2 regions of the Holdemania sp. genome follow, and region 2 is predicted to be linked to the other one. Evidence: predicted binding sites of a transcription regulator. Region 2 holds the regulator's gene; the other holds the start of a gene.

Evidence for each region. The regulator HrcA, encoded in region 2, represses chaperone genes, less so after heat shock. The targets are predictions, from matches to a motif close to TTTTAGCACTNNNNNNNNNNNAGTGCTAAAA.
Region 1: a site for HrcA is predicted at 7,981-8,011, ahead of AC5OW4_RS01240 (Hsp20/alpha crystallin family protein). Genes of this name have one in related genera too.

What each region holds. Positions count from the first base shown of each region.
Region 1 is NZ_CFQZWI010000003.1:70,269-82,066, forward strand. It holds gene AC5OW4_RS01200 (chromate transporter) at 1-459, shown strand, start outside; gene AC5OW4_RS01205 (chromate transporter) at 456-1,019, shown strand; gene AC5OW4_RS01210 (alpha-L-fucosidase) at 1,219-2,460, shown strand; gene AC5OW4_RS01215 (MATE family efflux transporter) at 2,712-4,091, opposite strand; gene AC5OW4_RS01220 (YigZ family protein) at 4,313-4,921, opposite strand; gene AC5OW4_RS01225 (MATE family efflux transporter) at 5,131-6,504, shown strand; gene AC5OW4_RS01230 (DUF2238 domain-containing protein) at 6,633-7,265, shown strand; gene AC5OW4_RS01235 (YdeI/OmpD-associated family protein) at 7,533-7,958, shown strand; gene AC5OW4_RS01240 (Hsp20/alpha crystallin family protein) at 8,091-8,510, shown strand; gene AC5OW4_RS01245 (Hsp20/alpha crystallin family protein) at 8,580-8,996, shown strand; gene AC5OW4_RS01250 (manganese efflux pump MntP) at 9,290-9,862, shown strand; gene AC5OW4_RS01255 (TetR/AcrR family transcriptional regulator C-terminal domain-containing protein) at 9,874-10,449, shown strand; ZMP/ZTP riboswitch at 10,543-10,623, shown strand; gene AC5OW4_RS01260 (phosphoribosylaminoimidazolecarboxamide formyltransferase) at 10,665-11,798, shown strand, end outside.
Region 2 is NZ_CFQZWI010000061.1:1,199-12,996, reverse strand. It holds gene dnaK (molecular chaperone DnaK) at 1-1,646, opposite strand, end outside; gene grpE (nucleotide exchange factor GrpE) at 1,691-2,356, opposite strand; gene hrcA (heat-inducible transcriptional repressor HrcA) at 2,349-3,374, opposite strand; gene AC5OW4_RS09910 (hypothetical protein) at 3,538-4,452, shown strand; gene coaD (pantetheine-phosphate adenylyltransferase) at 4,746-5,249, opposite strand; gene rsmD (16S rRNA (guanine(966)-N(2))-methyltransferase RsmD) at 5,246-5,977, opposite strand; gene AC5OW4_RS09895 (FtsW/RodA/SpoVE family cell cycle protein) at 6,067-7,260, opposite strand; gene def (peptide deformylase) at 7,514-8,083, shown strand; gene rnjA (ribonuclease J1) at 8,309-10,273, shown strand; gene AC5OW4_RS09880 (histidine phosphatase family protein) at 10,322-10,879, shown strand; gene AC5OW4_RS09875 (carbon-nitrogen hydrolase family protein) at 10,886-11,740, shown strand.

The DNA.
Region 1 (11,798 bases), on a different contig from region 2:
CATTGGATCGACGAGGAAGAAATGCTGGACATGGTGGCGATTGCCCAGAGTTCCCCGGGCGCGATCGCGGTCAACGGTTCGATCATCATCGGCTACCGGCTGTTAGGGGTGCCGGGCGCGCTGGTCAACATCGTGGCGACGGTGCTGCCGCCGTTAATTATCTTAACGATTATTTCTTATTTCTATGCGGCGTTCCGCAGTTCGCCGATTGTCAGCGCCGTGATGCGCGGCATGCAGGCGGCGGTGGCGGCGGTCATTCTGGACGTCGTCTGGAACATGTTAAAGGGATTGGTGAAAGAAAAGAACGTCGTCAAGTATTTCCTGTTGGTCGCGGCGTTCATCGCCAGCGTTTACTTTAAGGTCAACATCCTGATCATCATCGTCGTCTGCGGTGCGATCGGGACAGTGGATTACATGACGCGGGAGAAGAAAGCGAAAGAAGGGGAGGAACAGAAATGAATATCTTTATCCAGCTGTTTCTGAGCTTTTTCCAGATCGGCCTGTTCAGCATCGGCGGCGGCTACGCGGCGATGCCGCTGATCCAGAGTCAGGTCGTTGAAATTCATCAGTGGCTGACGATGACACAGTTTGCGGATATCATCACGATTGCGGAAATGACGCCGGGACCGATCGCGATCAACTCTGCGACGTTTGTCGGCACGCATATCGCGGGTCTGCCGGGCGCGATCATCGCGACGATCGGCTGCGTGGCCCCTTCCTGCATCATCGTCTTATCCCTGGCTTACGTTTATACCAAATATAAAAACCTGTCGTTGATGAAAGGCATTCTGTCCGGTCTGCGCCCGGTCGTCATCGCTCTGATCGCTTCGGCGGGGCTGTCGATCTGCAAGCTGGCGTTCTTCAAAGAAGGCGCGGCGGGCTTCGGTCTGGAATTTCTTGACCCGCAGAATCTGATCTTCTTTGCGGCGGCGTTCTTCATTCTGCGCAAATGGGAACCAAGCCCGATCAAAGTCATGGTCGGCGTGGGCGTGATTAGCGCGCTGCTGAGCTTTATTTAATCCATTTCTTTTGAAAGGAACGGACACACGCCGTTCTTTTCTTTTACCTGTTATGTCAGAAAACCGGCTGCGGACTTTGAGAAGCGCTGAGAGCTGCCACGCAACGGCGCCCGCTTTGGACAGATCGCGAAATTCCAGTCGTTTTGCCTCTGAAATTTTGATACAATAAAAGCAGAGAGAAAGAAAGAGGGCTGTTATTATGAGTATTCCTGTACCGGCAAAATACATTGCCGACTTTGAAAAGCGCGGCTTCGGCATGTTTATCCACTGGGGACTGTATTCCCAGTTAGCGCAAGGGGAATGGACGATGAACCTGCATCATATTTCCCAGGAAAAGTACACCGAGCTGTTCAACAACTTTACGGCGGAGGACTTCGATGCAAAGAAGATTGTGGCGCTGGCCAAACAGGCGGGCATGAAATACATCACGCTGACGACGCGGCACCACGACGGTTTTTCATTGTACGATACCCGCGGTTTGACCGATTACGACGTCATGCATACACCGTGCGGACGGGATCTGGTCAAAGAATTTGTCGAGGCCTGCCGCGAGGAAGATATCCTGCCGATCCTGTATCACACGACCTTAGACTGGGTTCATCCTGATTTTGACGCCGATTTCGACGCTTATCTGGAATATCTGTCCAAGTCGGTGGAGATTCTGTGCACACACTATGGGAAAATCGGCGGGCTGTGGTTCGACGGCAACTGGTCCAAGCGCGATGCGGACTGGAAGCTGGATGAGTTCTACGGCATGATCCGGCGGCTGCAGCCGGATGCGATGATCATCAACAACACCGGTCTGTCCCGTCAGGGCGAAGCCGGTCATCCGGAGCTGGATTCCGTTACGTTTGAACAGGGTCAGGCGACGCCGATGGACCGCGAAGGCAAGGCCAAATACATCACGGCGGAAATGTGCCAGACGATGAACCGGCATTGGGGCATCGCGGCGCATGATCTGGATTACAAGAGTCCGCGTCAGATGATCGAACGGCTGTGTCATGCCCGCAAGGTCGGGGCCAACTATCTGCTGAACATCGGGCTGACCGGCCAGGGCGGCGTTACGAAGATGACGGAAGCGTTATTGGAAGTCATCGGCCAGTGGACGGCGATGGCGAAGGATTCGCTGTATGATGGCAAGGTGTGCGATATCCGCTGCAGCCATGAAAAAGACTTCGTGCTGGAAAAAGACGGGGCGGCGTATGTGTATGTCCACGATCTTCCGCTATTGGGGCCGAAGGACGTCGTCGCGGCGTATGAAAGCACCGATGAGGATCATTCGCTGTCCAATCTGCACCGCAAGGTCAAATCGATCCGCTGGATCGACAACGGCGAGGAATTATTGTTCAGCCAGAAGGATGACGTCTGCAGCTACCGCGCGGTCGGCTTCCCATATGGCAGCCACTGGATTGTGCGTGTCGCCAAAGTGGAGTTTGAATAAGCCGGGGCTTCGTAACTTTTAAGCAAGCTTAACTCAACAAAACATAAGATAACGCTTTCCAAGATCTGAGAATTAAACTGGGATAGGAGACCGAATTAATTTATAGTGGAAGCAATGATATAAAAGCTGGCCATATCCAGCCTGAATTCAGGCTGAGCATGACCAGCTTTTTGTTTTGGTTTGAATGAAAATTCGAGCGCAGAATCCAAGGCTTTTAAGTTTCGTGAAATTCCAAGTCTGTTTTAGCGATATTAATAAACCCGCTGCTTCCACAGGCCGGTTTGATAGCGCCGGCGGCAGAGTACAAACCGCAGCACAAAGTCAACAAGCAAGCCGATCCACGGTCCGATCACACCCAATCCGACCGGATAACATAAGAGCCAGGACAGGGCCGGGCGGATGATCGTGGTCGAAACTAAGGCATACACCGCGATTAAGCGTGTGTCCCCGGCTCCGCGCAGCGCGCCGCCATACACCGTCATCGCGCTTAAAGAAGGGACGCTGAGCGCGAACAGTATCATAATCCACGATCCCAGCCGGATGATTTCCGGATCCGCGGTAAACATTTGAATTAACGGCGCGCGAAACAGGATCAGCCCGGCCACCATGAGAACCGCCATCGTCATCGCCAGCCGGTTGCAGATCACAGTGACGCACTCCGCCCGATCGCTGCGCCTGCGGCCTAAATTCTGGCCGACTAAGGCCGCCGCGGCGGCCGCAAAGCCGTCGTAGCAGCTGAAACAGATATTGCAGATATTCATGCAGATCTGATGTGTCGCAAACATCTTGGTACCCAGGCCAGCGACGATTAAGGCATACAGGAAGAAACCCAGCCGCATGCACAGCTGTTCCACAAACGCGCTGAACGAAATCTCGCCGACCGGCGCCAACACCTCCCGGCTTGGCAGCCAGCTTTTTTTCAACGTCAGCCGGAGCTTGCTTTTGGGACTGACCAACGACTGGACGCTCATTAAAAACGCAATGAAGCAGCCCAGTGCCGTCGCGATCGCCGCGCCCGCCACCTCTAAGCGCGGAAAGCCAAAATGTCCGCCGATCAAAAGATAATTGAAAACCACATTGATCCCGTTGGCCGCCAGATTGGTGCGCATCGAGATCTTACTGTTGCCGGCGCAGCGCTGGGCGGCGTTGATCGTCATCCCGATATTGCCGAAGAACTGGCCGACGATGACAATCCGGAAATACTGCACCGCCAGATCAATCGTGTCCGCCTGCGCGCCCGCGAATTGGATGTAAGGCCGGGCAAACAGAAACGATAAGCCGCAGACCAGCGCCGAGATCAGCACGGACATCAACAACGACTGCCGCAGACAGGTATTGGCGTCGTCCAGCCGATTGGCGCCAATTCGGCGGGAAATGATCGCCGTGATGCCGACGTTCAGGGAAGCGATGAACGCAATCGCAATAAATTTCGGCTGGTTGGTCAGGCCGATTGCCGCAATCGCGGTTGTGCCCAGAGTGCTGACCATGATCGTATCGACCAGCGACGCCAATCCGACGAAGATCGATTCCACCGTCGCCGGCCAGGCCAGGTCGATCGTTTCTTTCAATAAATGTCTGCCTTCCTGGGGATCGAAGCCGGAGGGCAGAAACGGCTGAAGCTTTAAATTCATTCGTTATTCCTCTATCGTTCAGACACAGTGTCTGAAAATCTAATTTATTATAACACCGCCCCTGCGCTGCGGGAAGCACAAGAAAAAAGTCTGCTTTTGAACAAGCTGAACGATTCTGAGGAAACCCGGTTACTTCGTTAGCCGGCAGTGCCGGCTGTCAATGAATCGGGATACACAGCATTACTTCGTTAGCCGGATTGTCTGGGGAAACCAATGAAGCGTCAGCCGCAATCCTTTTCCACCAGCTCCCGCGCCAGCCAGCGGCAGGGGTAACGTCCGCTGGTCAGCTCCTGAATTTTTTCGATTAAGGAAGAATTTGTCGTTAAAAACTCGTAGACCACCTGTTCGCCATACTCTTTTGCCACGATGTCCGCCTGATCCTTTAATAAATAATCCAGCTTGCCGATCAGGTCGTAGGAAAACGTCAGCGTGTAGCGGTCCATCTGGATCGTTTCCACCTTCGGCGCCAGCTTCAGCGTTTCGCTGACCGATCGGGAATACGCCCGAACCAAGCCGCCCGCGCCCAGTTTGATTCCGCCGAAATACCGCACCGTGACGGCGCAGCAATCCTGCAGGCCGCTGAGCTTCAAGGATTCCAGCATCGGGACGCCCGCAGTCCCGCCGGGCTCTCCCGCGTCGTTGGAACGCTGCAGTTCGTTGTGCTGCCCGGCGATATACGCGTAACAATGATGATTCGCTTCCGGATGCAGCTTCCGGATTTCCTGAATAAACGCCTTGGCCTGCACTTCATCCAGACATTTGCGTACATAACAGATAAATTCCGACCGTTCGATCACGATCGTGTGATGAAAATCTTCTTTCAGCCGCATGCGATCACCTCTTGGTTTTCATCTTATCATGATTTCTAATCTCAAACAATCCTTCCTGACTTTCAGAATTTTAGCGTGCACAGTCTGTTCTATATTATAAAAGCAAAAACTGATCATCCATTCCCGGCGAAATCCTTTTGAAATAAGACTTGTAGAATAAGCCCAATTCAACTAGAATAAGACTATTGATTTAAGAAAGCAGGGGTTTTATGAGTAAATTCAATTCCGATAAAATGGGGACCATGCCGGTCGGCAAGCTGCTTTTCAGCATGTCGGTGCCGGCGATCTTTTCGATGTTGGTTCAGTCGTTATACAACGTTGTCGACAGTATTTTCGTCGCACAGGTCAGCGAAGACGCGCTGGTCGCGGTTTCGATCGCCTTTCCGCTGCAGATGCTGATCATCGCGCTGGCGCTGGGCGTCGGGGTCGGCACCAATGCGCTGATCGCCCGCCGGTTAGGCGAGAAACGCCGGGAGGAAGCGAATATTGCGGCGAATACCGGAATCGTGCTGTCGTTGATCAACATGGCGCTGTGCATGCTCGTCGGTCTGTTTCTGGCCAAGCCGTTTGTCGGCCTGTTTACGCAGGACGCCGCGGTGTTTGCGATGGGGTCGCAGTATTTGATGATCGTCATGGTATTCTCAGTCGGCGTCATGATTGAAATGACCTGTTCGCGCGTGCTGCAGGCAACCGGCAACATGATCGTGCCGATGATTTCGCAGCTGATCGGCGCGATTACCAATATTATTCTTGATCCGATTTTCATCTTCGGTTATTTCGGCGTACCGAAAATGGGCGTGGCCGGCGCGGCGGTGGCGACGGTTATCGGTCAGATCCTGGCGATGATCTTCGTCTTGATCGTCTTGAAAGTCGGCACGCATGAGGTCGATATCGCGCCATGGCGGCATCATCCGCAGATGCAGGCGGCCAAGGATATCTACCGCGTCGGGATTCCGACGTTTGTCATGAACGCGATCGGTTCCCTGACGACGACTGCGATGAACGCCATTCTGATGAGCTTTTCTGCAACGGCAGTGGCGGTGCTGGGCATCTATTTCAAGCTTCAGTCGTTTGTCTTCATGCCGATTTTCGGCCTGAACCAGGGCGCTATGCCGATTCTGGGCTACAACTACGGCGCGGCGGATGAAAAACGCTTCACCCGCACGCTGGCGCTCTCTTTCGGCGTGGCGGTCACGATCATGCTTGTCGGCACGGTGCTGTTCTGGACGATGCCGGAGATGCTGCTGAAGCTGTTCAACGGCTCTGATCAGATGCTTCAGCTGGGCGGCTATGCGCTGCGGGTGCTGGCGCTGTGCTTCTTGCCGGCGGCCTGCAGCATCATCATGACGACGATGTTCCAGGCGTTAGGCAAAGGCATGATGAGCTTGGTCATGTCGTTATTGCGCCAGCTGGTATTCATCATTCCGCTGGCCTGGATACTCGGCCAGCTGGGCGGCCTGGGCGCTGTCTGGTTCTGTTATCCGGCGGCGGAGCTGCTCGTCGCGCTGATCTTCGTGCCGATCGCTTTAAAAACGATAAAGAAAAGTTTTGAAGCGGAACGGCAGGAAATCGGGGCATATTAATAAAATACCGACGCGGCGCATAGACATGATCCGCGTTGTGAAAGTCATTGAAAACTTTGGATTTCCAATTCCGGTAAGCTTAAAAAAACAGCCGGCATAACGCAGACAGGGAGGTCGCGAGTCTGATCATGAAAAAAGCATGTATCTTTTTATACGGCGCTTCGGCGGCGCTGATGATTATCAGCACAATCTTTCAGCTGCAGCATCACCTCTACGCCAAGCTGGGCTATCTGGCAATGGCGCTGGGCGTGCAGCTGATCGGTCCGCTGGCGGTCAAAGGGTTGAAATTAAAAAACGCCTGGGGTTTGTTGTTCTGGACGCAGCTGTTCATCGCCGTCGCGATGATTATCGGCAATACGCTTAACGGCTATGCCATTCCCTGCTTTGACAAAGTTCTGCATTTCAGCTCCGGCATTCTGATCTGCGCCGGGATCACACTGGTTTATTGCTGGCTGAAACAACAATGGACGGAAGACTCGCGGCGCCATTACCTTTTAAAATGTCTGTCGATTCAGGGGATCAACATGATGATCGCCTTTCTGTGGGAATGCTTTGAATTCGCCTGCCTGATCTTTCTGAAGATCGACGCGATCAATCACTACACCCAGGGCGTTTATGATACGATGACAGATATGATCGTCTGCTTCTTAGGCGGCCTTGTCTTTCTGACTCTGCTGACGCGGCATGAGCGCAAAGGAAAAAACGATCCGCTGACCGCTTCGCTGAAGACGTTTTATCAAACCAATCTCAAAGACCGTTAAAAAAGCGGCCGATTAAAAACTGTCAGGGACTTCTACGCAGAAGACTGGCAGTTTTTATTTCGTTTTTTCAAGCGTTTCTTCGCGGGAAAAGACAAAAGCAGGATTAAAATTCAGACAAAGCGGAGAAACCGCCATCCGGATCCTCTGTCCTCTTACGCAAAAACCGGCAAAATCGAACAGCGCAGATCAGACGGTTCTGCCGCAGAAAGGCGTGAAAATAAAAATAAATTAAATCCGCCGAGGCATACTAGAGGCCAGGAGGAAATCATGATGCAGATTGAAGGAATTGTCCGCGCTGTTCCGCAGCCGCACCTTGAAATCAAGACGGAGACCATGCCGGAAGGGGCGCTGATCGTCATGCTGGGAACCCTGTTATTCAAACAAAAGGCGGAAAGAAAAGGCTGTCTCTGGACACTGGAACTCCCTGCGGAAGCTTTTTCCCTGCAGCCGCTCACCGCCGGCGGCACCGTTGAAATCTGGCTGGCTCCGGAAGCCGGTGAATGCCTGACGCGGTGTCCTCAAGCCCTGCAGGAAGCCCTTCTGGCCAATCGAAGCGCTTGTTATTTTTTTCAGCTGCTTGATCCCTGGCAGCGGGAACGAATCATGAATTATGCTGAACAAGGTGCAGAGGAACAACGAATTCGCCGGATTGACAAAATCATTGCGATGCTCTATGAAAGGCGTACTTTGTGAACTTGTGAAATTAAAATAAGAAAATTAGCACTTATCTATTGACAGTGCTAAAAACTGTGATATACTAAAATTGCAAGTTGGGAAAGACCCAATGAAGCCAGGAATAAGACAGATAGAAAGAGGCGATTCAAGATGAGATTTGTACCGAACACCTGGATGGACAACTTGGCCGACGAGGTTCTTAAGGATCCATTTTTCAGAAAGAATAACGTCCCGGCTGTCATGAAAACCGATATTCGTGAGCGAGAAGATGGCTATCTTCTGGATATTGAACTCCCTGGATTTAAAAAGGAAGAAATCAAAATGGAACTGGAAGACGGTTATCTGACGATTGCGGCCGCCCGCACAGCTTCCAATGAAGAACGAAGCGAACAGGGCAAGCTCGTTCGCCAGGAACGTTTCAGCGGCAGCTGCACCCGGACCTACTTTATCGGTGAGGAAATGAATGTCGAGGATATTAAAGCCCGCTATGAGAATGGCGAACTGAAGGTCTTCGTCCCGAAGAAGGATCCGCAGGCGATGCAGACCAAAAAGACCATTTCGATTGAATAACTTCTCTGAGCAATCAGAGTTCTGATCAGGCAGGATCGCATAAGTTGAAAACAGAAAGAGGTGTGATGTATGAGATTACTACCGAGAATGATGTTTGACGACTTCTTTGATGACGTGTTTGACGAACCGCTGCTCCACCGCAACGCAATTACGGCGATGCGCTGTGACATCCATGAGAAGGACGGCAGTTATCTGCTTGACATTGAATTGCCAGGCTGCAGCAAGGAAGACATTAAGATGGATTTGGAAGACGGCTATCTGACGGTTTCCGCTATCCGCAATACCAATAAGGAAGAAAAGGATGATCAGGGCAATGTAATCCGCCAGGAGCGGGTTCAGGGCTCCTGCTCCAGAAGCTTCTATGTCGGCGAGGCGGTGACACCGGAGGATATCAAAGCTCACTATGAAAACGGCGAGCTGAAGATCGTTCTGCCGAAGAAGGATGCGCCGGCTGTGGAAAACAAGAAAACCATTATGATTGAATAACCCGGGCTTAGAATCAGCGGATCGCAAGTGCCGCTGATTTTTTCTTTTTGCGCTTTTGTCTATTCAGGGACAAAACCCGGTGTTTCGGCTGTTGGAAGATCCGTTTTCATAAGATTGCAGCGAATGGGAAATATCCGTCTTGCTGAAGGCTGAGTTAATCCGCCGCCATGCCTGCCGTTTTAAAAAGCAGGCTGGGAATCCGGAAGAATTGACAGAATCTGACGATTGTCTATCGCATCCCTGTTCCCCTTCGGCTATACTGGGTCTGTAAACAATAAAGGAGGGAGAATCAGGTGAATACACTCGAAATTCTGGTCACCTGCCTGGCTTTGTCGCTGGATTGCTTTGTGGTCATGATGGCGCGGGGCGCGATGATGAATCCTCAGGAACATCGCCGTTCGCTGATGAACAGTTTGATCTTCGCCGGATCCAGTCTGTTGATGATCGTGCTGGGGTCGCTGGCCGGTTCTCTGATCAAAAGCCAGCTGGTGCTGCATGTCAATCAGGTAATCGCCGCGCTGATCCTGTTTGCGCTGGGCTGCTTCCTGTTGATTCAGGCATTTCGTCAAAAAGCTTTTGAGGAACGTCACGACGAAAGCTTTAACTACAAAAAAGTACTGATCCTGGGATTGCTTACCAGCGTCGACGTGTTCTTGCTGGGCACGAGTATGACACTGCTTCAGACAGACTCGATTCAGGTATGTCTGATTTCAACGCTGGTTACGCTGGTCTGCGTTGAGCTGGGACAACAGATCGGCTATCGGCTGGGGCTGGCGTATCGCCGGACGATCTTCACGGCGGGCAGCGTCATTCTCTTTTTGATCAGTCTCAAGATTCTTTTCCAGGTGCTGACGCATCTGCGGTAGGGGGGACGAGCATGGAAAAACGGGGGATGATGAAACGCTTTCTGGCTGAAAGCCTGAAAGAACTCATGCTGCAGAAAAGTTTTGAGAAGATCACGATTAAACAAATCTGCGACAAAACCGGCGTCATCCGGGCGACGTTTTACAATTACTTCGAAGATAAGTACGCCGCTTTAAGCTACATCATCTATCTGGATACGGTGGAAACCGCACTCCCGTATATTGAAAAGAAGCAATTCCTTCAAGCTGTCAAAGCGATGCTCGATAACTTTGTGGAAAACCGCGAATTCTATCAGATCGCATTTCGGATCACGGGTCAGAACAGCTTTGAAGACTTGTTTGAAGAAAACGTCCAGCAGCTGTTTACCGAGATGTTCCGCCGTTATGGCCGGCCGGAGCAGTTAGGTACGATGAGCGAGGAAGAGCTGGCCGGATACTTCGGCAACAGTTTGTGCTATACGGTCAATCACTGGCTGTGCCGCAACCGCAGCATGGACAGCGAGACGTTTCTGAAGCAATACGGCGCGGTGGTCACCAGCTCGATTTTCGATTTCCTTGATATGCCGCAAAGCGGCGGCAGCGGGCTGTGAGTTTTGGGCAGGCCATTTGTAAAGTTCCCTTTCAAAATGGGGAAAACTTCACGGAAGAAGGCTTGACACAAAGACGGAAGCGTGATAATTTTTAGACAGTTAACCGACTGACGGAAGTGGAATTGACCACAGGGAAGTTAATGCTAAGCAGAGCCGACCGTCTGGGCCATTGTGGACCAGCAGTGCGGCTTTTTTTCGTAAAAGGAGGAGAACAGATGAAAGAGGATCAGCTGAAATACGGATGCAACCCCAACCAGAAACCAGCCAGCGTTGATATTGAAGAAGGCGACCTGCCCTTTACCGTTTTAAATGGACGGGCCGGCTATATCAATTTGCTGGACGCCCTCAACGCCTGGCAGCTTGTCAGGGAATTGAAGGAAGCGACCGGCATGGCCGCCGCGGCTTCCTTTAAACATGTATCTCCAGCCGGCGCGGCGATCGGGCTGCCCTTGGATGAAACAATGAAAAAGATCTATTTCTGTGAAGGAATCGAGCTGACGCCGATTGCCTGCGCGTATATCCGTGCCCGCGGTGCTGACCGGATGTCTTCCTATGGTGATTTTGCGGCGCTGTCTGAGGAATGTGATGAAGCCACGGCCCGTTTCTTATCTAAGGAAGTTTCCGACGGTGTGATCGCTCCGTCTTACAGTGAAAAAGCGCTTGAAATTTTACGCGCAAAACGCAAGGGAACCTATCTGGTCCTGCAGATGGATCCCAACTATACGCCCAAACCAATGGAAAGCAAAGAAGTGTACGGCGTGCGTTTCCATCAGCAGCGCAACGATGTGAAGATCGACGAAAATCTGCTTCAGAATATCGTATCTGAAAATAAGGAATTGCCGGAGGGAGCCAAACGCGATCTGCTGATCGCGATGATCACGGCCAAATATACCCAGTCCAATTCCGTTGTTTATGCCAAAGACGGCCAGGCGATCGGGATCGGCGCCGGCCAGCAGTCCCGTATTCACTGCACGCGCATGGCGGGCAACAAAGCGGATATCTGGCATCTCCGTCAGCATCCGAAGGTATTGAGCTTGCCGTTTAAAGAGAAGATCCGGCGGCCTGACCGCGATAACGCGATCGACGTCTATATTTCCGACGAATGGGAAGACCTGCTGCGCGAGGGAAGCTGGCAGGAAGTCTTCACGGAAAAGCCTGAGGTCCTGACGGCAGAAGAAAAGAAAGCCTGGCTGGCGCAGGTCAGCGGCGTCTCCCTGGCTTCCGACGCTTTCTTCCCGTTTGGTGATAATATTGAACGGGCCCGCAAGAGCGGCGTGTCCTATATTGTTGAAGCAGGCGGCTCGGTCCGCGACGATCATGTCATTGATACCTGCAACCGCTACGGTATC
Region 2 (11,798 bases):
TTGTTGTCAATTGCCGTGCGCAGTTCGTCGCGCAGCTTCTTGACTTCTTCCTTCTGCTGATCGGTGACGTTCGCGTTTTCCGTATTCAGTGTTTCGTCGATCTGATTGATGAACGCTTCCGCGCGGTTCTTCAATTCGATTTCTTCTTTGCGCTTATCGTCTTCCGCCTTGTGATCTTCCGCCTCACGAACCATCCGATCGATTTCTTCATCGCTTAATCCGGAAGAGTTGGAGATGGTGATCGACTGGGACTTGCCTGTGCCCTTGTCCTTCGCTGAAACGTGGACGATACCGTTGACGTCAATGTCAAAGGTAACCTCGATCTGCGGAACGCCGCGGCGGGCCGGTGCGATGCCGCCTAACTGGAAGTTGCCCAGCGTCTTGTTATCGTTGGCCATCGGACGTTCGCCCTGCAGGACATGGATATCAACCGCCGGCTGATTGTCCGCCGCTGTCGAGAAGACCTGGCTCTTGGAAGTCGGGATCGTTGTATTTCTTGGGATCAGCACGGTCATGACGCCGCCCAGCGTTTCGATACCTAAGCTTAACGGTGTAACGTCCAGCAGTAAGACGTCCTTGACGTCGCCGCTGATGACGCCGCCCTGGATCGCCGCGCCCAAGGCTACGACTTCATCCGGGTTGACGGAACGGTTCGGTTCCTTGCCTAATTCCTGACGGACAGCTTCCTGAACCGCCGGGATTCGGGTTGAGCCGCCGACTAACAGGACCTGATCAATATCATTCTTGGTTAAGCCGGCATCCTTCAATGCCTGACGAACCGGAACAACCGTGCGGTCGACCAGCGATTTGGTCATCGCGTCAAACTGCGCGCGGGTCAGCGTCGCTTCAAAGTGCAGCGGTCCGGCTGCGCCGGCGCTGATGAACGGCAGGGAAATCTGTGTCTGAACCATACCGGACAGATCCTTCTTGGCCTTTTCCGCCGCTTCCTTCATTCTCTGCAGCGCCATCCGGTCCTGCTTCAGATCAATACCATTTTCTTTTCTGAACTGATCTGCCATCCAGTCGACGACCACGTTATCGAAATCATCGCCGCCTAAATGGTTGTCGCCTGCGGTTGCCAGAACTTCAAAGGTGCCGTCGGCCAGATCCAGAATCGAAACGTCGAACGTACCGCCGCCCAGGTCAAAGACGAGGACTTTCTGTTCCTTGTCAGTCTTGTCGATACCGAATGCCAGCGCTGCCGCTGTCGGTTCGTTGATGATCCGTTCCACTTCCAGGCCCGCGATCTTACCGGCGTCTTTCGTCGCCTGACGCTGCGCGTCGTTGAAGTAAGCCGGAACGGTGATGACGGCCTTGTCGACCTTCTCGCCTAAATAGCTTTCCGCATAGTCCTTCATGTAGCCTAAGATCATCGCGGAAATTTCCTGCGGCGTGTATTCCTTGCCGTTGAGCTGAACTTTCTCATTGGTGCCCATTTTCCGCTTGATCGAAATAATCGAATCCTTGTTGGTGACGACCTGACGCTTCGCCGCATCGCCGACGATCCGTTCGTTGTTCTTAAACGCGACGACGGACGGTGTGGTGCGGTTGCCTTCCGGGTTGGTGATTACTTTGGCTTCGCTGCCTTCCATGACGGCGACGCAGCTGTTGGTTGTACCTAAGTCAATACCGATAATTTTTCCCATAATAGAAATCCTCCTTATTTATTTACACATTTTCACTTATTTGCTTATTCGCTGACCTTGACCATCGCGGCGCGCAGGATTCGGTCTTTTAACATGTAGCCCTTCTGCAGCACCTCGGTGACGTGGTTGGGTTCGACGCCCTCGACCGCTTCCATCATCAAAGCCTGATGGAAATTCGGATCGAATTCCTTGCCCTGCGCTTCGATCTCGCTCACGCCCTCTTTGGTCAGCGCGTGAATGAGCTGCTGATAAATCATTTCCACGCCTTTGCGGTAGCTTTCGGTTTCCGGCGTCGGCTCGATTGCCAGCGCCCGTTCCAGATTGTCCAGAACCGGCAGGATATCGAGCGCGAAACTTTGGATCCGGTATTTCCGGGTTTGCTCGGCTTCCTGCTGAAGACGCCGCCGGGTATTCTCCGTATCCGCGTAGGCTTTCAGGTATTCGTTCTTCAGTTTAACGTTTTCCCCTTCCAGCTCGCTGATCCGTGTCTTCAGTTCTTCAATTTCATTTTTCTTGGAGAAGAAGCCTTTCTTCTTCTCGTCTTTCTTGTCTTCCTTTTTTTCTTCCGGCTGCTCCGCCGCTTCTTCCGCGGCCGGCGCTTCCGGTTCCACCTGCGGGCTTTCCGTCATTTCTTCGGTCTCGCCCGGCGCCGCAGCCGTTTCCGGTTCGGCGTTCTGCTCGTCTTTTTTCATTTCTTCCTGGTTATTCATGGCTGCCTCCTTTTCCGTATAAACTCTCGATCGACTGACTGACCATTTCCAACAGCGAAACAATTTTGTCGTAATCCATCCGGGATGGTCCGAAGACCATCAGCTGGCCTTCCTCCTCGGAACCAAGCTTGAACTTGCTGGTGACGACGGCCATGTCGTTGACCCATACCAGCTGGGCGTTTTCGTTCATCTTCAGCGCCAGCTCCGAATTGGTTGTGGTGCCGATCTGACGCCACAGGCTCGGGTTCTCCATCATCGTCATCAATTCCTTCAGCTTTTCAATGTCGGCAAATTCCGGCTGGTACAACATGTTGTTCTGGCCGCTGAAATATACGTTCTCGCTCGCGAACTTGACAAACGCGTTGACAAACGCCTGAAACAACATTTCATGCCGTTTGACATGCGCCGCCAGGATCGGTTTGATCGAATCCATCTTATCCACGACGTCTTTGATCAAAGTGCCCTTCAATCGGTCGTTCAGAATCTGGCAGCAGGTTTGGATATCGTCTACTGACAGGTCGTCGTCGAACTGGAACGTCCGGTTTTCCGTATGCCCCAGATCGGTAATAAAGACTGCCACAGCACTTCGGTTGCTGATCGGGAACAGCTTGACATGCTCCAGCCGCTGCCGGCTCGCATCCGGCCCCAGCACGCCGGAAGTCAGGTTCGTCATCTGCGAGAGGATGTTGCAGCTCTCGCGGATGGCATCGTCCAAATTCAGCGGTTTGCTGGCCAGCTGCTGGCGGACTGCCACTTCCAGCTGGTTATCGACCTTGTGTTCCATCAGATGTTCGCAATAGAACTTATAGCCTTTTGTGGAAGGCACGCGGCCGCTGGAGGTATGTGTTTTTTCCAGCAGTCCCATTTCTTCCAGGACCATCATGTCGTTGCGGATCGTTGCGCTGGAGTAAGGGAGCTGATACTTTTCCATCAGAGTCTTGGAACCGACCGGCTCGGCTGTCTGAACGAACTCGTCGACAATGGCCTTGAAGATTTCAATCCGCCTTGGTGTCAGCATCATCCCGCCTCCTTTAGCACTCTTTCCCGATGTCTGCTAACAGTATAATCCAGCTTGTTAGCACTGTCAAGTTAAAAGTGCTAATTTTTTTCAAGTTTTCAAGCTTATCGCTGTTCGACTTTCAGCTTGGGACTCATACACTTTACCAGGAGGCTTTTTGCCTATGAAAAAAGGAATGACAATCATCTTTTTCACGCTGCTGGCCGCGCTGCTTTATTATGGATCGGTAACCTACCAGGCATCCTGTCAGGCGTTGTCGATTTGGTTTGAAAAACTGGTGCCGTCGTTGTTTGCGGCGATGGTCGTAATCCGCATCCTTGATGGTCAGGGATTGTTAGCCGCCCTCTCAAGGCGGCTGTTTGGATTTACCGAGCGCTTGTTCCGCATCTCGCCGGCCGCTTTTTCCTTAGTCTTCGCTTCCTTCTTTCTCGGCTCGCCCGCCGGACAGATCCTGATCGACGATTATGTGCGGGATGGCCGGCTTTCGCAGGCTGAGGGGCAGCGGCTGGCTTGCTGCGTTACGGTCAGCACGCCGTCGTTTATCTTGATCACCTGCGGTTCGGTTCTGCTGCGATCCTTTCAATACGGCTTGATGATCTGGCTGGCGGAATTCTTCGCCGTGATGCTGCTGCTGTTCTTTACGCGCAAGACGCCCGTTGCGTTGCAACTGGATCCGCGCGGATCCGTTCCTTCCTTATTTGAGAATTTAAAAGACGCGGTTGTCCAGGCCGGCGTCAGCTTATATTTCATCGGGGCGTATCTTCTGCTGACACTGGTACTGCTGAATTTAGCGACGATGAAGCTGCCTGCTGCCTGGCATCTGCCGATTCAGTGCGTGACCGAGTTTTCCTTAGGCACCAACAATCTGGCGCTGCTGCCGCTGGCCGTGCCCCTGAAAGCGCTGCTGATGACGCTGGTGCTGGGATTTGCCAGCTTCAGCGTGCATCTGCAGGTCCTCTCGCTCACGCCGCATCTTCATCTGGCTTATCTGCGTTATCTCGCTTACCGGCTGATGCAGACCGGCCTGGCCGGCGGTCTCTTCCTCTTCTTGATGATGCTGCAAAGACTGCGCGGCTGATCATTGCTTTCATTTGTCCTTTCTGGCTTAAAACCACAGGAAAACCGCGGCGAATTTCCTTATTTTCGGATCCGCCGCGGCTCTTTTTATTTTCCAGCGCTCGTCTGAAGCCTCTGTCTGTCTAAAATCTGGCCGGGTGATTTTTCAGCCCCCATTTTCAGCGTTATCCTGATCAATGGAACCGCCTGTAAAATCCTGTACTGTTTGTTTCAAAGCCTGCGTTCCTTCTCACCCGTCCTGCCTGCGGGCAGTGAAGTCTGCCGCGGCGGTTTTTCCCCGCTGGGAAATCGCCGTTATTCCCCACCGGTTTTCTTTTTCAGCGGGTTCAGCTCTTCTTCAACCTCATTGATGATGGCTTCCGGGATAAACTTCGACAGATCGCCGTTGTTCAGCGCGATTTCCTTGGATACGGACGACGATAGAAAGGAATACCGCGGCCGGGCAACGAAGAACACCGTTTCAATCGTCTCATCCAGAAACATATTGGCCGTCGCCTGCTGCAGCTCATATTCATAATCCATGACCGCCCGGATGCCGCGGATCAGCACCTGCACGCCGATCGACTTTGCAAATTCCACCGTCAAACCATGGCCGACCACAACTTTGACATTCGGCAGATCGCGCGTGATCTCCTGCAGCATCCGCACGCGCTCTTCCTCAGTAAAGGCGTTGCGTTTGTTCGGATTCTTCATGATCGCAATGATCAGCTCGTCGAAGACCGACGATGCCCGCGTGATGATGTCCAGATGACCATAGGTCGGGGGATCGAACGATCCCGGATAACATGCTCGTTTCATAGTTCTGTTTCCTTTCGATAATAACTGATGCGGCTGATGCCGTAAGTTGCTTCCTTGACGCGATGCAGCTGATGGTAGGCCTCGTCAAACTCGTCTTCCTTTAGACTCTCCAGAATCACCTGTCCGTGATCGCGGATCAGATTTAACGCGTCGAGCTGCTGCATGATCTTGTGCAGCTGCTGCTTCTGATAAGGCGGATCCAGATAAACCAAATCCAGTTGAACACCCATGCCCGCCAATCGTCTTAACGCCGCGAAGCTATCGCACTTCCAGACGTCGCACTGCGCTTCAACCTGAAGCGAAGCAATATTGGCTTTGATCACGGCCGCCGCGGCCGGACTGCGGTCGACAAAATAAACATGCTCCACGCCTCGCGACAGCGCCTCCAGTCCCATTGAGCCGCTGCCCGCAAACAGATCCAGCATGACGCCGCCGTCAAAATACGGGCCGATCCGGCTGAATACTGCTTCCTTGACCTTATCCAGCGTCGGCCGGGTCTGATCGCCTTTGGGCGCCTGAATCAGCCGGGAACGAAATTTTCCTGCAACAATTCGCATTTTTTTACTCCTTGTGTGTATAAAGGACGGAAAACTCGGGCAAGATACTAGTGCATCGAAAGATGCTATCCCCCAATCTTTGTTTCTCCTCTCCCTTTCTTTGGAATTCCCGAGTCGCTTCGGGAATTCTTTTCTTTCTTTTTTCCAATCGCCGGCTTTTCCTATAAACAAGCATCGTTAAGCCCGCTCCGCTTTCTTACATCGCCATTTTTCCTACCAGCGTTGTCCTTCGCCGTTTATGCCGGCCCGCGTTTAACGTCTTATTCTATCTTCCCCTGACGGTATTGCGAGATCACCGCCTGGCCCATGCCAACCGCCACCATGACGGACAACGTACTGGAACCCCCTGCGGAAATCATTAACAGCGGCACGCCCGTCAGCGGGATCAAGCCGGTTACGCCGCCGACATTGAACAAAAAGTGAATGAAGAAATACATTGAAACGCCGATCAAAACAATCCGCCCGCGCTGACTTTTCATCCGGATCGCGTAGATAAACATCCGCCCGACGATCAGCGCATAACAGATAAAAATCAATAAGAAACCAAAGATGCCCAGTTCCTCGACGACGATCGCCAGGATAAAATCCGTGTTCGCCGCCGGGAAGTTCGTATACTTCTGAATCGACTTGCCATACCCCACGCCCTGCCATCCGCCGCTGGCAAAGGACACCAGTCCGTTGATCAGCTGGAAGCCCGTGCCGTATTTATCCGCAAATGGATTCATCGCCGAGGTGAAGCGGTTGATCTGATAGTTCTTAAACGGCAGCGCTTCGATCAGGTGTTCGCCCATTGGCGACAGGATCCATACGATCAGCACAACCCCGATGATCAGCAACATCACCAGCATCTTCTGCAGCCGTACTAACGAGGGATGGTAGGGGATCAGAAAACAGATGCACGCGATCCCCGCCATGACGATCGCCGAACCGAAGTCCGACTGCAGGATTGCGACGATGAAGCAGAAGCCCCCGACGATCAAGAGCGGGTTGCGCATCAAGTCTTTGGCCGTCAGCTTCAGGTTGCGGATATCGCCCAGATATGTCGCCATGACCATGATGATGACAACCTTGGAAAACTCCGAGGGCTGGATCGTGATCTCCTGGCCCGGAAAGGGAATTTTGATCCAGGCCCGTGCGCCGCCAACCTCCCAACACAGGGCTAACAAAAGCAGCACCAGCGTCAGGCTGACGATCGGCGTAATATTTTTCTTCATACGTTCAAACGTAAACCAGCGTGCCATCGTCACCATGCCCAGATATCCCAGAACCGTGAACGCCAGCTGTTTCATGATTGTTTTCATCAGCGTCATCACGTTGCCCGATGCCAGACCCATCGTTGCCGAAGCGACCATGAACAAACCGAACACCGCTAAAATCAGCGTACAGAGATGGATGATCAAATCATACCGGTACGGCATCCGAAAAGAAGTCTTTTTTTTCTGCGTCAAATTCATCCGCCTCCTGGTGACATTTTACCATAAATCCCAGCCCTGCACAAAAGAATTGAAGTTCTGTTTTTGACAATCAAAGGACGTGACGAGGAGACTGGTTTTGAATAGAATAAAGGAAAGAATCGTCAAAATTGGGCTGTTTCTGGCAGAAAGAAGAAAAAGAAAGCGCTTAAAAATCAATTTATGGAAAGCTTTCGTCAAATTTTCCTTTCCTTCTTTGCATTTCTTGAGTATTATATAAAGTGAGGTAGATTTTATGAACATAAACATGGATACCATTGTAAAGGACAATGACGCCCATCTGCGCGATAAATCAGCGCCGGTGTCTTTGCCGTTGTCCGAAGAAGATAAAAATACGTTAATGGAGCTTTTAACCTACGTCAAGGAATCGACGGATCCCCAGTTGGCGGAAACCAAGAATCTGCGTCCGGCGGTGGGCATCGCGGCGATTCAGATCGGCATCCCCAAGCAGCTTCTGGCTGTGGTTGTGGATGAAGAAGATAAAAACGGCAATCCGATTCATTACGAATACGCGCTGGCCAACGCAAAAATCATTTCTCAGTCTGTCCAGAACTCCTATTTGAAATCCGGCGAGGGCTGCCTGTCCGTTCTCGACGATCATCCAGGCTACGTCATCCGCAGCGCACGGATCAAGGTCAAAGGCTACGATATGCTTCAGGACCGCGAGGTGACTTTCCGGGCATCCGGGTATGTGGCCATCGTCCTGCAGCATGAGATCGACCATTTCAGCGGCATTCTGTTCTATGACCGGATCAATCAAAACGATCCGTATGCTCCCGTTGAAAATGCGATTGTGATCGAATAATTCCGTTTTTCGTTCCTGCCGGTCTTTCCAACGGCGTTTCCCTTTATAAATAAAATCAGAAAACTCATCGTTTTTGGCTGCCGCGGGGAGCTGAAATTCATTTCAGGCCATCCCGCGGTTTAGCCGTGAAATCGTCTCCCCTGCCAAGGGATTAGCAAAGAAGCGAACATCAATCATTAAAAGACAGGTGCATTGTTTTTTAAGAATAAAGAAAAGAGGTAAATAATGAAAGAAAATACTGCAGCGACGCCTGCAAAAAAAGCACCGCGTAAATCAACTCCCCGCAAGAAGTCCATTCCTGCGGGCGCCGTCAGCGAGGTCGTCGAAACTCCGTTTCATCGGGATACCGACACGCTCATCTACGCTCTGGGCGGTTTGGGTGAGATCGGTAAAAACATGTATTGCTTTGAGCATCAGGATGAAATTATCATCGTCGACGCCGGCGTCCGGTTTCCGGAAGAAAATCTGTTAGGCGTCGATTACGTCATTCCGGATTATTCCTATCTGATTAAAAATCAGGCGAAAGTCAAGGCGTTAATCATTACGCACGGACACGAGGATCACATCGGCGGCATTCCGTTTTTCCTGCAGTCGATCCGGCTCGATAAAATCTACGCGCCGCGCTTCGCCTGCTCCCTGATTCAGAAAAAGCTGGAGGAACGGCGGATGAGCCGGCAGGTCAAGCTCGTGCAGATCAACGAGGATTCGCGGATCACGACCAATCATTTCCAGGTCGGCTTCTTCAACACGATTCACTCGATCCCGGATTCTCTGGGAATTTTGATCAACACGCCAAACGGCCGGATCGTGGAGACCGGCGACTTCAAGTTCGACCTGACCCCGATCGGCACCAACAGCGATTATCAGAAAATGGCATACATCGGTCAGATCGGCGTCAGCCTGCTGATGAGCGATTCGACCAATTCCGAGGTTTCCGGCTTCTCGATCAGTGAGAAAAAAGTCGCGAAATCCTTATTGGAAATCACCCGCAAAACGCCGGGCCGCTTAATCGTTTCCACCTTTGCCTCCAACGTTAACCGCGTCGGTCAGATTCTGGAAGCGGCCGTAGCCTGCGGACGCAAGGTCGCCGTCTTCGGGCGGTCGATGGAAAACGTCGTGCAGATTGCACGCAAGCTCGGCATCATCGCCATTCCGGAGAAGCATTTCATTACGCCGGACCAGCTGAATTCGCTGCCGGCCAGTAAGATCTGCATCGTCTGCACAGGTTCCCAAGGCGAACCGTTAGCGGCGTTAAGCCGGATTGCCAACGGTACGCACCGCTGGATTAAAATCATTCCGGGCGATACCGTCGTGTTCTCGTCCAATCCGATCCCGGGCAACGCGGTCAGCGTTTCCCAGGTCGTCAATCAGCTGACGCGGGTCGGCGCCAACGTGCTGGTCAACAGCCCGCTGACCTCCCTGCATACGACCGGCCACGGTTCCCAAGAGGAACAGAAGCTGATGCTCCAGCTGATCAAGCCGAAATACTTCATGCCGGTGCACGGCGAATACAAAATGTTGAGGATCCATGCGGAGAGCGCGATTGAAACCGGCGTCCCGCGCGAGAATACGTTCATCTGCGCTAACGGCGACGTGCTGGTGCTGCGCGACGGCGAAGTCTTCCAAGCGGAAACCCGCATCCAGACCGACGATATCTATGTCGACGGCAACGATATATCCGGCTTGAGCACAGCGGTGCTGCGCGACCGCAAGATTCTGGCCGATAACGGCTTAGTCGCGGTCATCGTCACGATCGATTCGCGCACGAATAAAATTCTGTGCCGGCCGAATATCGTTTCCCGCGGCTTCGTCTTCATCAAGGAAAGTCAGACGCTCTTGAAGGAAGCGGAAATGATCGTTTATGAAGCTTTAAAGAAAAAAATGATGCAGAAAACGACCTTCGGCGAATTAAAGAATTGTATCCGCAGTTCGCTGGAACCGTATCTGTATAAGAAGACCAACCGCAATCCGATCGTCATTCCGGTGATCCTGAACCAGAAGGCCGCAATGCTGCAGATGCAGCAGAAACGCGAAGCGGCCGCTGCGGCGCATAAGGATGAGGAAGGCGCGGTAAAGCGGACACGCAAGCCGAGAAGCACACCGGCAAAAACAAAAAAAGCCCCGGCTGAAAATGGCGAAACACCAAGCCGGACACATTCCAAAACGAAACAAAACAACGCTGAATCTTAACGATCGGCGTTTTTTCTGTTCACATTTAAAGAAATCAGGAGGTTTATGATGTTTTATCTCATTCGTCATGGTTCTGCGGATTATACAGAAAAAGACACAAAAATTTATCAGGGATTCGGCAATCATCTCGCGCCCCTTTCCGTCAAAGGCATGCAGGAGATCGAAATGACAGCGGCCGATCCCCGGCTTGCCCAAGCCCGGCTGATCTTATCCTCGCCTTACACCCGTGCTTTACAAAGCGCCGCGATTCTTTCCCGCTGCTTCCAGATTCCGCTGCAGGTAGAAACTGATCTGCACGAATGGGTGGCCGATCAAACCTACGTTTATTTACCGGACGAGCAGGCAGCGCGGCATTACGATGAATTTCAGGTCTGTGGCGGGTTTTATCCGCCCGGCGAAGAAAAAGCCTGGGAATCCCTTCCCGCGATGCGCCGGCGCATGATCCGTGTCTTGCGGCGTTATTGCGGCCTGGGAGACATCCTCGTTGTCTGCCATGGTCTGGTGATCCAGTCACTGTGCGGCTTCCATCCTGAAAACGGGGAGATCGCGGCATTCGATCTTGATTCCTGCATACGTGATCAAAATACAGAACAAAGCAAAGGATGAAGTAAAATGAATAAATTTAAAATTGCGCTGGTTCAGCACAAAACGAAAACAACCGACGTTCAGGAAAACACGATGCTTGCACTTCGCTATATCGCGGAAGCGAAGCAGGCGGACGCCGACTTTATCCTGTTTCCGGAGTGCTTCCTGACAAGCTATGCGTTTCCTGAAATCTGTGAAACCCTTACGCCGGTGGAAAGTCTGGAAGACGCCCCCAGCTTCCGCGCCTGGTGTGAGAACGCCCTGACGGATGAAAGCGCCGCATTGAATATAATCTGCCAAGCCGCAAAACGCCATGCCATCGGTGTGGAAATCACGGCTTTTACTCAAGGGAAGAAATATCCTCAAAACAGCGCTTATCTCATCGACCGAAACGGTACGGTGCTCATGAAATACAGTAAAGTGCATACCTGTGATTTTTCGTTTGAGCGTTATCTCGAGAGCGGCGAAGAATTCAAGGTCTGTCATTTTGAGGATCTCTGCCTTGGCACGATGATCTGTTACGACCGGGAATATCCGGAAAGTGCCCGGGAGCTTATGCTTCAAGGCGCCGAGCTGATCTTAATTCCCAACGACTGCGGCGATATCAAGCCGTTCCGCCTTCAGGAGCTTTCCGTAGCGGCAATGCAGAACCAGGTCGGCGTCGCGATGGCGAATCCGCCGGGAGAAAAAGCGGGATGTTCGTGCGCCTTTCATCCCCAGGTCTGGGATTGCCAGGATAACTGTCTGACAGTAGCGAGCGAAACGGAAGACGGTCTGGTCTATGCAACGTTTGATATCGACGCACTGCGCGCCTATCGAAAGCGGGAAGATCTGGGCAAATACAGAAAAGTTAACGCCTACCGCCATCTCTGCCGGAAATAGTCAATCGCAATTATTCTATTTCAATGACGTTTAGTATGGTCATCAGTAAAAAACGGAT